Regions from separate parts of the Pseudomonas sp. AN-B15 genome, predicted to be linked through region 2. Evidence: predicted binding sites of a transcription regulator. Region 2 holds the regulator's gene; each other region holds the start of a gene.

Region 1 (3,276 bases), 2.7 Mb from region 2:
GCCGAGGTTCCACAGGATTGCCGCGATCAGCAGGGCAAAGATCATCGCGAAACCGGCGGACGAACCGACCTGCAGAATCAGCTCCACCGGCAGCAGGGCGATGATGCCGAACGCCACCGCGCCGCTGGACAGCAGCACCCCGAGGAAATTGAAGAAGCCCGACCAGACCACCGCCACATTCGGCGGCAGCGAATGGGTGTAGATCACCGTCGCGACGGCGTTGGCAGTGTCGTGGAAACCGTTGACGAACTCGAAGCCCAGCGCAATCAGCAACGCGACGCCGAGCAACAGGAACGGGGTCCAGGTGGTGACGGTGGTGCCCAGCTCATGCATGTCGTGCATCAGGCTGTAAGCGGTGAACAACATGCCCATGGCCAGAACCGCGAAGAACACCACGTAAGTGAACGGACCGGGTTTCTTATCAAGTGCCGGCCGGCCGCCGTGGGCGGACGTGGGGCGGGCGGCGGTCAGGGAGGGAGTAGCCATGAGCGGACAATCCTGAGCGAGGGAAGGTTTGTTCGTCATGATCGTTGCTAAATATTACAGAGAGACTGCGATAGATCAGTGTTTGGGTTTTTAGCTCCACCACTGATCTGAAGGCTGAAGCAGATCCCTGTGGGAGCGAGCTTGCTCGCGAAAGCGGTGTGTCATTCAACAATGATGGTGCCTGATATTCCGTCTTCGCGAGCAAGCTCGCTCCCACAGGGGAACTGTGCTGGACATCAGGTTCGGTGGTCAGTAATCCCCACGCTTGCGAAACGCCCAGCGCCCGGCAATCACGGTAAACGTCGCCACCAGCGCCACCAGAATCCAGAACCCTTCCGGATCCGTCGCCAGCGGCACGCCGCCGACGTTCATGCCGAAGAAGCCGGCGATGATGTTGATCGGCAGCGCCAGCACCGTGACCACGGTCAGGGTGAACAGCGTGCGGTTGCTCTGTTCGTTGAGGTTGGCGGCGATTTCTTCTTGCAGCAGTTTGATCCGCTCGCCGAGGGCGGTGAGGTCGTTGATGATCAGCGCAAATTCCTCGGTGGACTTGCGCAGCTCCTTGACGTCCTCCTTCTGCAGCCACGCCGGCGGCCGGTTGAGCAAGCGCAGCAAGGAGCCCGGCTCCAGCGCCAACAGGCGTTGCAGGCGCACCAGCACCCGACGGTTGGCACCGAGTTCGGCGCGGTTGGTCGACAGGCGCGAGGAGAGTAATTCGTCTTCGACCTGATCGACGCTCATGCTGGTCTTGCGCACGATCTGCGTCAGCACTTCGCCCTGATCGCGCAGCAGGTGCACCAGCAGTTCCGACGGTGAGCGAAAGCATTCGCCGGCCTTCACCGACGAACGCAGTTTGTCCACCGAGTGCAGCGGTTGCAGGCGTGCGCTGACGATCAGTTTGCTGCGCACACAGACCCACAGCGTCGACACGTCCGAGGACACCATGCTGCTGAGGTTGAACACCACGTCGTTGACCACCGCCAGCAACGCCGAGTCCACGTGCTCGATGCGCGTCGAGCGCGAACCTTCGTGCAGCGCCTCGAAAAACTCTTCGGGCAATTGCAGATGGCTTTTCATCCAGCGCTCACACGCGGCGTGCGCCAGGTTCAGGTGCAGCCAGAGGAATTCATCACGGTCGCTGTCGTCTTGCAGACAACGCAGGGCGGTCGCCGAATCGACTTCGCGGCCACGCTCACCAGGACGAAAACGGAAGCCGTAAAGCAGACCGAACAAATCAGGATCGCGATGACTGAGGTCGAGGCTGTGGTTCATGGAGGCTCGCTGCGAGGAGGGCGTCTGGCGTGGAGTTTTCAGATTCACCTGAGCCGCATCATCGCAACCGGATATGACACTTGTGTGACGATAAAGTGACGCCAGATCAATGCCTTACCGGCGGTCGGATTTCCTTCAAGAAGCGCTCTGGTGCGCCGATCACGCTTGGGTTACGTTGCGCGCGCTTGGCCATGAGCCAAGGCTCGCCGACACGGATGTCCGGCAAAATTCCACGCCTTATCGGGCGTGCCTCATCCCTGTCCTGAGTATCTCGCGATGCTGCAAAAATCCCTGAGAGCACAAATTCTCGCCCTGCTGAGCGGCAGCCTGCTGGCGATGCTGTTGATCGCACTGGCCTGCTTTCATTTCCTGTCCAATGGCGTGCAGAACTACAGCCAGTTGATCGCCGGCCCCTTGCACACCTCACAATTGATCGACGAGGCCAACCTGCAATTCAAGGTGCAGGTGCAGGAGTGGAAAAACGTCTTGCTGCGCGGCAAGCAACCGGCGGACCTGGCCAAATACTGGAGCCAGTTCGAAGATCGTCAGCGCGATGTGCAGAGCATTCTCGGTGAACTGGCCGGCCAGAAAGGCCTGGAGCCGGCGCTGAAGTCCCGCATCGAACGCCTGCGTGAAGAGCACCGCCAACTCGGCAGCGCCTACCAGAAGGGTCGCGATGCCTACGTCGCGGCCGGTGCCGATCCAGCGGCTGGCGACAGTGCGGTCAAAGGCGTGGACCGCGCCACCAGCGATCAGATGAGCGAACTGGTCGCCGAGCTGCGCAAGCAGGGCACCGAACAGTCGGCGCAGATCAGTGCCAATGCCGACAGCACCGTGCTGCTGGGGATTGTGGTGATGCTCGGTTCCGGTCTGTTGATCGGTTTGCTCAGCCTGTGGCTGGTCAACCGCAACCTGATCGAACCGATCCGCAAACTGATCGATTACGTCACCCAGTTGAGCCGTGGGCGCCTTGCCGAACGCGTCGCCAACGCCCGCCAGGACGAGTTGGGCAACCTTGCGGCTGCCGCCAATACCCTGCGCGATTTCCTCGCTGAAACCTTCACTCACCTGCAACGCAGTGCCAGTGATCTGGACAGCGCCAGCGGCGAACTGAATGCGATCGCCACGACCATGGCCGGCGGCACCAACGAGCAGTTCAACCGCACCGATCAGGTGGCCACGGCAATGAACGAAATGTCCGCCACCGCCCAGGAAGTCGCCCGGCATGCGGCGGATGCGGCGCGGGCTGCCGACGATGCCGACCAGTCCGCCCAGCAGGGTGAAAAGGTCATGCAGGGCACCATCCACAGCATCACCCGGATGCGTGGCGAAATCGCCAACACCGCTGAAGTGATTCGTCGCCTGGAAAGCGACAGCGGGCGCATCGGCAAGGTGCTGGAAGTGATTCGCGGCATCGCCGAACAGACCAACCTGCTGGCGCTCAACGCAGCGATTGAAGCGGCGCGGGCCGGTGAGGCCGGACGCGGTTTCGCGGTGGTCGCCGATGAGGTGCGCAAC
Region 2 (3,276 bases):
CATGAACTGCCGGTCGCGTACCTGACCGATGGCCCACGGATTCCGGATGATCTGCATCTGCCGCGCCGTCATCAGCTGGTCAGCCGCGCCGTCAGCGTGCAAATGCAGGAAGAACCCAGCGAAGAAGCCATGGCTGACATGTTCGCTGATATCTACCACAGCCCGACCAAGCAGGTTGGCTGAGGTAATGAACAGTTTTTGTACCTACATCGATGGTCTGCCATGCATTGTTCCGGTTGTGAACGCGCAGCCAGTAATGTGGCCTCCGTCTATGCAAGACAAGGTAAAGAAATAACATGGGCAGCATGCATCCCGTACAGGTGATCGCGGTGACCGGCGGCAAAGGTGGCGTCGGCAAGACTAACGTGTCAGTGAACTTGTCTCTGGCGCTGGCAGAGCTTGGCCGTCGGGTCATGCTGCTGGACGCCGACCTGGGGCTGGCGAACGTCGACGTTCTGCTGGGGCTGACCCCCAAACGCACGCTGGCCGATGTCATCGAAGGCCGCTGCGAACTGCGCGACGTGCTGTTGCAGGGCCCCGGCGGGATCCGCATCGTGCCGGCCGCTTCCGGCACCCAAAGCATGGTGCACCTGAGCCCGGCGCAACATGCCGGTCTGATTCAGGCGTTCAGCGACATCGGCGACAATCTCGATGTACTGGTGATCGACACCGCTGCGGGCATTGGTGACTCGGTAGTCAGTTTCGTGCGCGCGGCGCAGGAAGTGTTGCTGGTGGTCTGCGACGAGCCGACCTCGATCACCGACGCCTACGCGCTGATCAAACTGCTCAATCGCGACTACGGCATGAACCGCTTCCGCGTCCTCGCCAACATGGCGCAGAGCCCGCAGGAAGGGCGCAATCTGTTCGCCAAGTTGACCAAGGTCACGGATCGCTTTCTCGACGTCGCCTTACAATACGTCGGCGCGGTGCCGTACGACGAAAGCGTGCGCAAGGCCGTGCAGAAGCAGCGAGCAGTCTATGAAGCCTTTCCGCGTTCCAAGTGCGCGCTGGCGTTCAAGGCGATCGCGCAGAAGGTCGATACCTGGCCGCTGCCTGCCAACCCGCGTGGGCACCTTGAGTTTTTCGTCGAGCGCCTCGTGCAGCAAACGGCAGGGCCAGTGTTATGACCGCCAGCGGTATGAACTACTACAAGAAATCGGCACGTGACGCGCAGTACGAGTTGATCGAGCGTTACGCGCCACTGGTCAAGCGCATTGCCTATCACTTGCTGGCGCGCTTGCCGGCGAGTGTGCAGGTCGAAGACCTGATTCAGGCCGGGATGATCGGCCTGCTCGAAGTCTCGACCAAATATGACGCCAGCAAAGGCGCCAGTTTCGAAACGTACGCGGGCATCCGGATCCGCGGCGCGATGCTCGATGAAGTGCGCAAAGGGGATTGGGCACCTCGCTCGGTTCACCGCAACACCCGTATGGTCAGCGACGCAATTCGCTCAATTGAAGCTAAAACCGGCCGTGATGCTAAAGATCACGAGGTTGCGGCCGAACTCCAATTGAGTCTCGATGATTACTACGGGATTTTGAATGACACCCTGGGCAGCCGGCTGTTCAGTTTCGACGACCTGCTGCAGGACGGCGAACACGAAGGGCTGCACGAGGATGGCGCCAGTGCTCATCTTGAGCCGTCACGCGATCTGGAAGATGAACGCTTCCAGGCTGCGCTGGCGGACGCGATTGCCAATTTGCCGGAGCGTGAGCGACTGGTGTTGGCGCTGTACTACGACGAAGAACTGAACCTCAAGGAAATCGGTGAAGTCCTTGGCGTCAGTGAATCGCGGGTCAGCCAGTTACACAGCCAGTGCGCGGCCCGTTTGCGGGGGCGTTTGGGGGAGTGGCGAGCGCGCTGAAGGCAGTGTGGGGACACTGCGAACGAGGCTGGTGCGGTGATGAACGGCACCGGTCTTGCTCTGTTGTGCTCCAGACAGTCATCGAGTGCTTTGCCGGATTGATTGAAATGGCGCGTCCAGGTGCTGGGCGCGTTTAAGACTGCTTGGAGGTCGAATTGGACAAGAACATGAAAATCCTCATCGTTGATGACTTCTCAACGATGCGGCGGATCATCAAGAACCTGCTGCGTGATCTGGGGTTCACCAACACCGTCGAGGCCGACGATGGCACCACTGCCATTCCGGTGCTCAACAGCGGAAGCATCGACTTTCTGGTAACGGACTGGAACATGCCGGGCATGACCGGTATCGACCTGCTGCGCCACGTGCGTGCCGATGAAAAACTCAAGCACCTGCCCGTGCTGATGGTGACTGCCGAAGCCAAGCGCGAGCAGATCATCGAAGCGGCCCAGGCCGGCGTCAACGGCTACGTGGTCAAACCTTTCACGGCTCAGGCGCTGAAAGAAAAAATCGAGAAGATTTTCGAACGCATCGGCTGATGAACGCGCGGGGGAGCTATGGAGCATAACGAATCTTCACAGGGCGATTTCGAATCGACCCTGAAAAAACACGCGGTCGAACTGGTCGAGAGCCTTGAAAAAGGCAGGTTCGGCGACGCTGTGCAACTGATCCATGAGCTCAATCAGACCCGTGACCGTGGCCTGTATCAGGAAGTGGGCAAGCTCACACGCGAACTGCACAGTGCGATCGTCAACTTCCAGATCGATCCGCACATGCCGCAGGCCGAGGAAGTGTCGCAAATCACCGACGCCACCGAACGCCTGGGCTATGTGGTCAAGCTGACCGAAGCCGCGGCCAACCGCACCATGGATCTGGTGGAAAGCGCGACCCCGGTGGTCAATGGCCTGGCTGAAGAAGCCCAGGCGCTGAGCACCGATTGGGGCCGCTTCATGCGTCGTGAAGTCGGGGCTGAAGAGTTCCGCGAACTGGCGCGCCGGGTCGACGGTTTTCTGTCACGCAGCAGCACGGACAACCGTGCGGTGTCGAGCAACCTGAACGACATCCTGCTGGCTCAGGATTACCAGGACCTCACCGGTCAAGTGATCAAGCGTGTGACCCAGCTGGTCACCGAAGTCGAAAGCAATTTGCTCAAACTCGTCCTCATGGCCAGTCAGGTTGACCGCTTTGCGGGCATCGAACACGACCGTGCCGCGATGCTTGCAGAAAAAGATCCACAAAAACATCTCTCGCAGGGTGAAGGTCCGCAGATTCATGCCGATAAACGAGAAGACGTTGTGTCCGGTCAGGACGATGTGGACGATTTGTTATCCAGCCTCGGATTCTAGAGTTTTGGAATTTTAGGTTTTTTGGGTTTTTAGACCTGTAGGAGCACCCCATTAATGAGCTTCGGC
Region 3 (3,276 bases), 400 kb from region 2:
CCCTGAGCCTTACACCGCCCCTGTAGGAGCTGCCGGAGGCTGCGATCTTTTGACTTTGATCTTTTAAAGCAAGATCAAAAGATCGCAGCCTCCGGCAGCTCCTACACGGTTCGGCTAAAACGTTAAATTCGGAACTGCCCCACCAGTCTGCCCAACCGCTGCCCCAGCTCCGCCAGACTGCGCGAAGTCTGCGCGCCCAACTGGGTCTCATCCGCCACGCTGTCAACCGCCACGGCGATCTGATGCACGCTGCGGTTGATCTCTTCGGCCACCGCCGTCTGCTCCTCCGCCGCACTGGCGATCTGCGCGTTCATCGAATTGATGGTCGCAATCAGCTCGGCCATCGCATCCAGCGACGCGCCAGCCTGATTGGCTTGCGCCGAGGTGCCATCGCCCGCCTCGCTGGAGCGGCGCATCGCCTCGACCGCCGACTGCGTGCCCGCCTGCAAACGATCGATCATGCCCTGAATTTCCTGGGTGCTGATCTGCGTGCGGCTGGCCAGTGCCCGCACTTCGTCCGCCACCACCGCAAAGCCACGCCCGGCCTCCCCGGCCCGCGCCGCCTCAATTGCCGCGTTCAGTGCCAGCAGGTTGGTCTGTTCGGCAATCGAGCGGATCACTCCGAGCACGCCTACAATCGACGACACGTCTTGCTGCAGGCTGTCGAGCGATACGCCGCTGCTGCGAATGTCATCCACCAGCGCATGAATCTGTTTGATGCTGCCAGCCACCACGCGCTTGGCGCTCTGGCCCTCCTCGTCGGTCTGCTGCGCGGCCACCGCGGCGTTCTGCGCGCTTTTGGCGACGTCCTGGGCGGCGGCGGACATTTCGTTGATCGCCGTGGCAACCTGATCGGTCTCGTGACGCTGACGCTCCATCGCCTGATCGGAACGCTGGGCCTGATCCGATACTTGGGTCACCAGGCCGGTCAGTTGCGTGGTCATCTCGGTGATCTGTCGCACCAGGCCGTGGATCTTGTCGACGAAGCGGTTGAACGAGCCGGCCAGTTCGCCGAGTTCATCCTGGCTGCTGATGTTCAGCCGGCGGGTCAGATCGCCCTCGCCTGCGGCGATGTCGTCGAGGTTGGCTTTCATCAGGTTCAGCGGCCGCAAAATGGTGTTGGCCAACAGCATGCCCGCTGCGGCGATCACCAACAGCACCAGCACGGCCACGCCGACGATGCTGAGAATCACGCCTTGCATACGCTCCTGCACTTGCGCCTCGACCACCGCCACTTGCGCTTCAATGCCGTCGAGGTTGACCGACGTGCCCACCGCCATGTCCCACTTCGCCAGGTATTCGGTGTAGCCGAGTTTCGGCACCAGCACGTTGGCATTGCCCGGCAGTGGCGAGCTGTATTGCAGATAGTGGGTGCCGTCCTTGGCTACGCTCACCAGGCCGCGATTGACGTAAACCCCGTTGGGGTCGCGGTTGTCCTTGAAGCTTTTGCCCACACCTTCCGGGTCGTTGGCCTTGAACAGGCGTACGGTCTCGGAGTCGTAGCCGAAGAAGTAGCCGTCCTTGCCGTAGCGGATGCCCGACAGCAATTTGATCGCCTGCGCCCGCGCCGCGTTATCCCCGGGGGCGGCCGCGTCGTACAGCGGTTTGATCGTGGTCATCGCCACGGCGACGTAACTTTGCAGCGTGGCCTTGGCGTCGGCGAGCAGGCGTTCGCGGGTCTGCTCGACCTCGGTGTGCGCCTGCTGCTGGAGGATGAACAGCGTGGTCAGACTGATGACCAGCGCAAAGAGCAGCACCGGCAGGACGGCAAGGGACAGGACTTTAGCCTTGAGACTCAAGCGCATTGGGGGGGCTCACTCTTTTGGTTTTATTGGCGTGGTTAAAGGCGTTAACGGCACGCGCGAGCAAAAGTTGAACCCAAAAAAAGATCGCAGCCTTCGGCAGCTCCTACAGATATTGATGTAGGAGCTGCCGAAGGCTGCGATCTTTTGATCTTCAGCTTTTAATCAGAGGACCATCGCCGCCACCCAGCCGAACGCCAGCAGCGGCAGGTTGTAGTGCAGGAAGGTCGGGACCACGGTGTCCCAGATGTGGTGATGCTGACCGTCGATGTTCAGGCCGGAAGTCGGGCCCAGCGTCGAGTCCGAGGCGGGCGAACCGGCGTCACCCAGGGCTCCGGCGGTGCCGACGATGCAGACAATCGCCAGCGGGCTGAAACCCAGTTGCACGCACAGCGGCACGAAAATCGCCGCCAGAATCGGCACGGTGGAGAACGACGAACCGATGCCCATGGTCACCAGCAGCCCCACCAGCAACATCAACAGCGCGCCGATGCCCTTGCTGTGATTGATCCACGACGCCGACGATTCGACCAGGGTCTGCACTTGTCCGGTGGCCTTCATCACTTCGGCGAACCCGGACGCGGCAATCATGATGAAACCGATCATCGCCATCATCTTCATGCCTTCGGTGAACAGGTCATCGGTCTCACGCCACTTGACGATGCCGGACACCGAGAAAATCAGGAAACCGACCAGCGCCCCGATAATCATCGAGTCCAACAGCAGTTGCACAATGAACGCCGCCGCAATCGCCACACCGGCGATCATCAGGCTCAGCGGGTTGTACTGCACGGCCACTTGCTCGACCTGCTCGATTTTCTGCAGATCATAGACGCGCTTCTTGCGGTAGCTGATGAACGCCATGGCCAGGCCGAACAGCATGCCCAGCGCCGGAATGCCCATGGCGTGGGTGACGTTGATGCCACTGATGTCGACGCCGCTGCGCGCGACGTTGGCCAGCAGGATTTCATTGAGGAAGATGTTGCCGAAGCCCACCGGCAGGAACATGTACGGAGTGATCAGGCCAAACGTCATGACGCAGGCGATCAACCGGCGATCGAGTTGCAGCTTGGTCAACACATATAACAGTGGCGGCACCAGCAACGGAATGAACGCAATGTGGATCGGCAGAATGTTCTGCGAGGCAATCGCCACCACCCAGAGCAGGCCGATCAGCAGCCATTTGACGTTGCCGCCCCCGGTCGCGTGTTGCCGATCGACCATCGCCAGCGCCTTGTCGGCCAGCGCATGGGCCAGGCCGGACTTGGCAATCGCCACGGCGAACGCACCCAGCAATGCGTAGGACAAGGCCACGGTTGCGCCGCCACCCAGACCGCTGTTGAACGCCTTGAGCGTGGCATCGATGCCCAAACCACCGGTCAGACCACCGACCAGCGCACCGACGATCAGGGCGATCACCACGTGCACACGGGACAGGCTGAGGATCAGCATGATGCCGACCGCAGCAATCACT

What was found. The regulator FliA, encoded in region 2, starts transcription of late flagellar genes. The targets are predictions, from matches to a motif close to CTAAAGTTTNNNNNNNNNNNGCCGNTAA.
Region 1: a site for FliA is predicted at 1,893-1,920, ahead of GTQ41_RS20185 (methyl-accepting chemotaxis protein). Genes of this name have one in related genera too.
Region 3: a site for FliA is predicted at 1,850-1,877, ahead of GTQ41_RS09765 (methyl-accepting chemotaxis protein). Genes of this name have one in related genera too.

What each region holds. Positions count from the first base shown of each region.
Region 1 covers NZ_CP049737.1:4,453,915-4,457,190, reverse strand. Annotated here, with positions in the region: gene GTQ41_RS20195 (inorganic phosphate transporter) at 1-486, opposite strand, end outside; partial or broken gene GTQ41_RS28840 (metal ABC transporter ATP-binding protein) at 611-739, opposite strand; gene GTQ41_RS20190 (transporter) at 736-1,758, opposite strand; gene GTQ41_RS20185 (methyl-accepting chemotaxis protein) at 2,035-3,276, shown strand, end outside.
Region 2 covers NZ_CP049737.1:1,762,785-1,766,060, forward strand. Annotated here, with positions in the region: gene flhF (flagellar biosynthesis protein FlhF) at 1-183, shown strand, start outside; gene fleN (flagellar synthesis regulator FleN) at 297-1,127, shown strand; gene fliA (RNA polymerase sigma factor FliA) at 1,124-1,864, shown strand; gene GTQ41_RS08120 (chemotaxis response regulator CheY) at 2,032-2,403, shown strand; gene GTQ41_RS08125 (protein phosphatase CheZ) at 2,422-3,210, shown strand; gene GTQ41_RS08130 (chemotaxis protein CheA) at 3,265-3,276, shown strand, end outside.
Region 3 covers NZ_CP049737.1:2,158,749-2,162,024, reverse strand. Annotated here, with positions in the region: gene GTQ41_RS09770 (LysR family transcriptional regulator) at 1-6, shown strand, start outside; gene GTQ41_RS09765 (methyl-accepting chemotaxis protein) at 123-1,805, opposite strand; gene GTQ41_RS09760 (Na+/H+ antiporter family protein) at 1,968-3,276, opposite strand, start outside.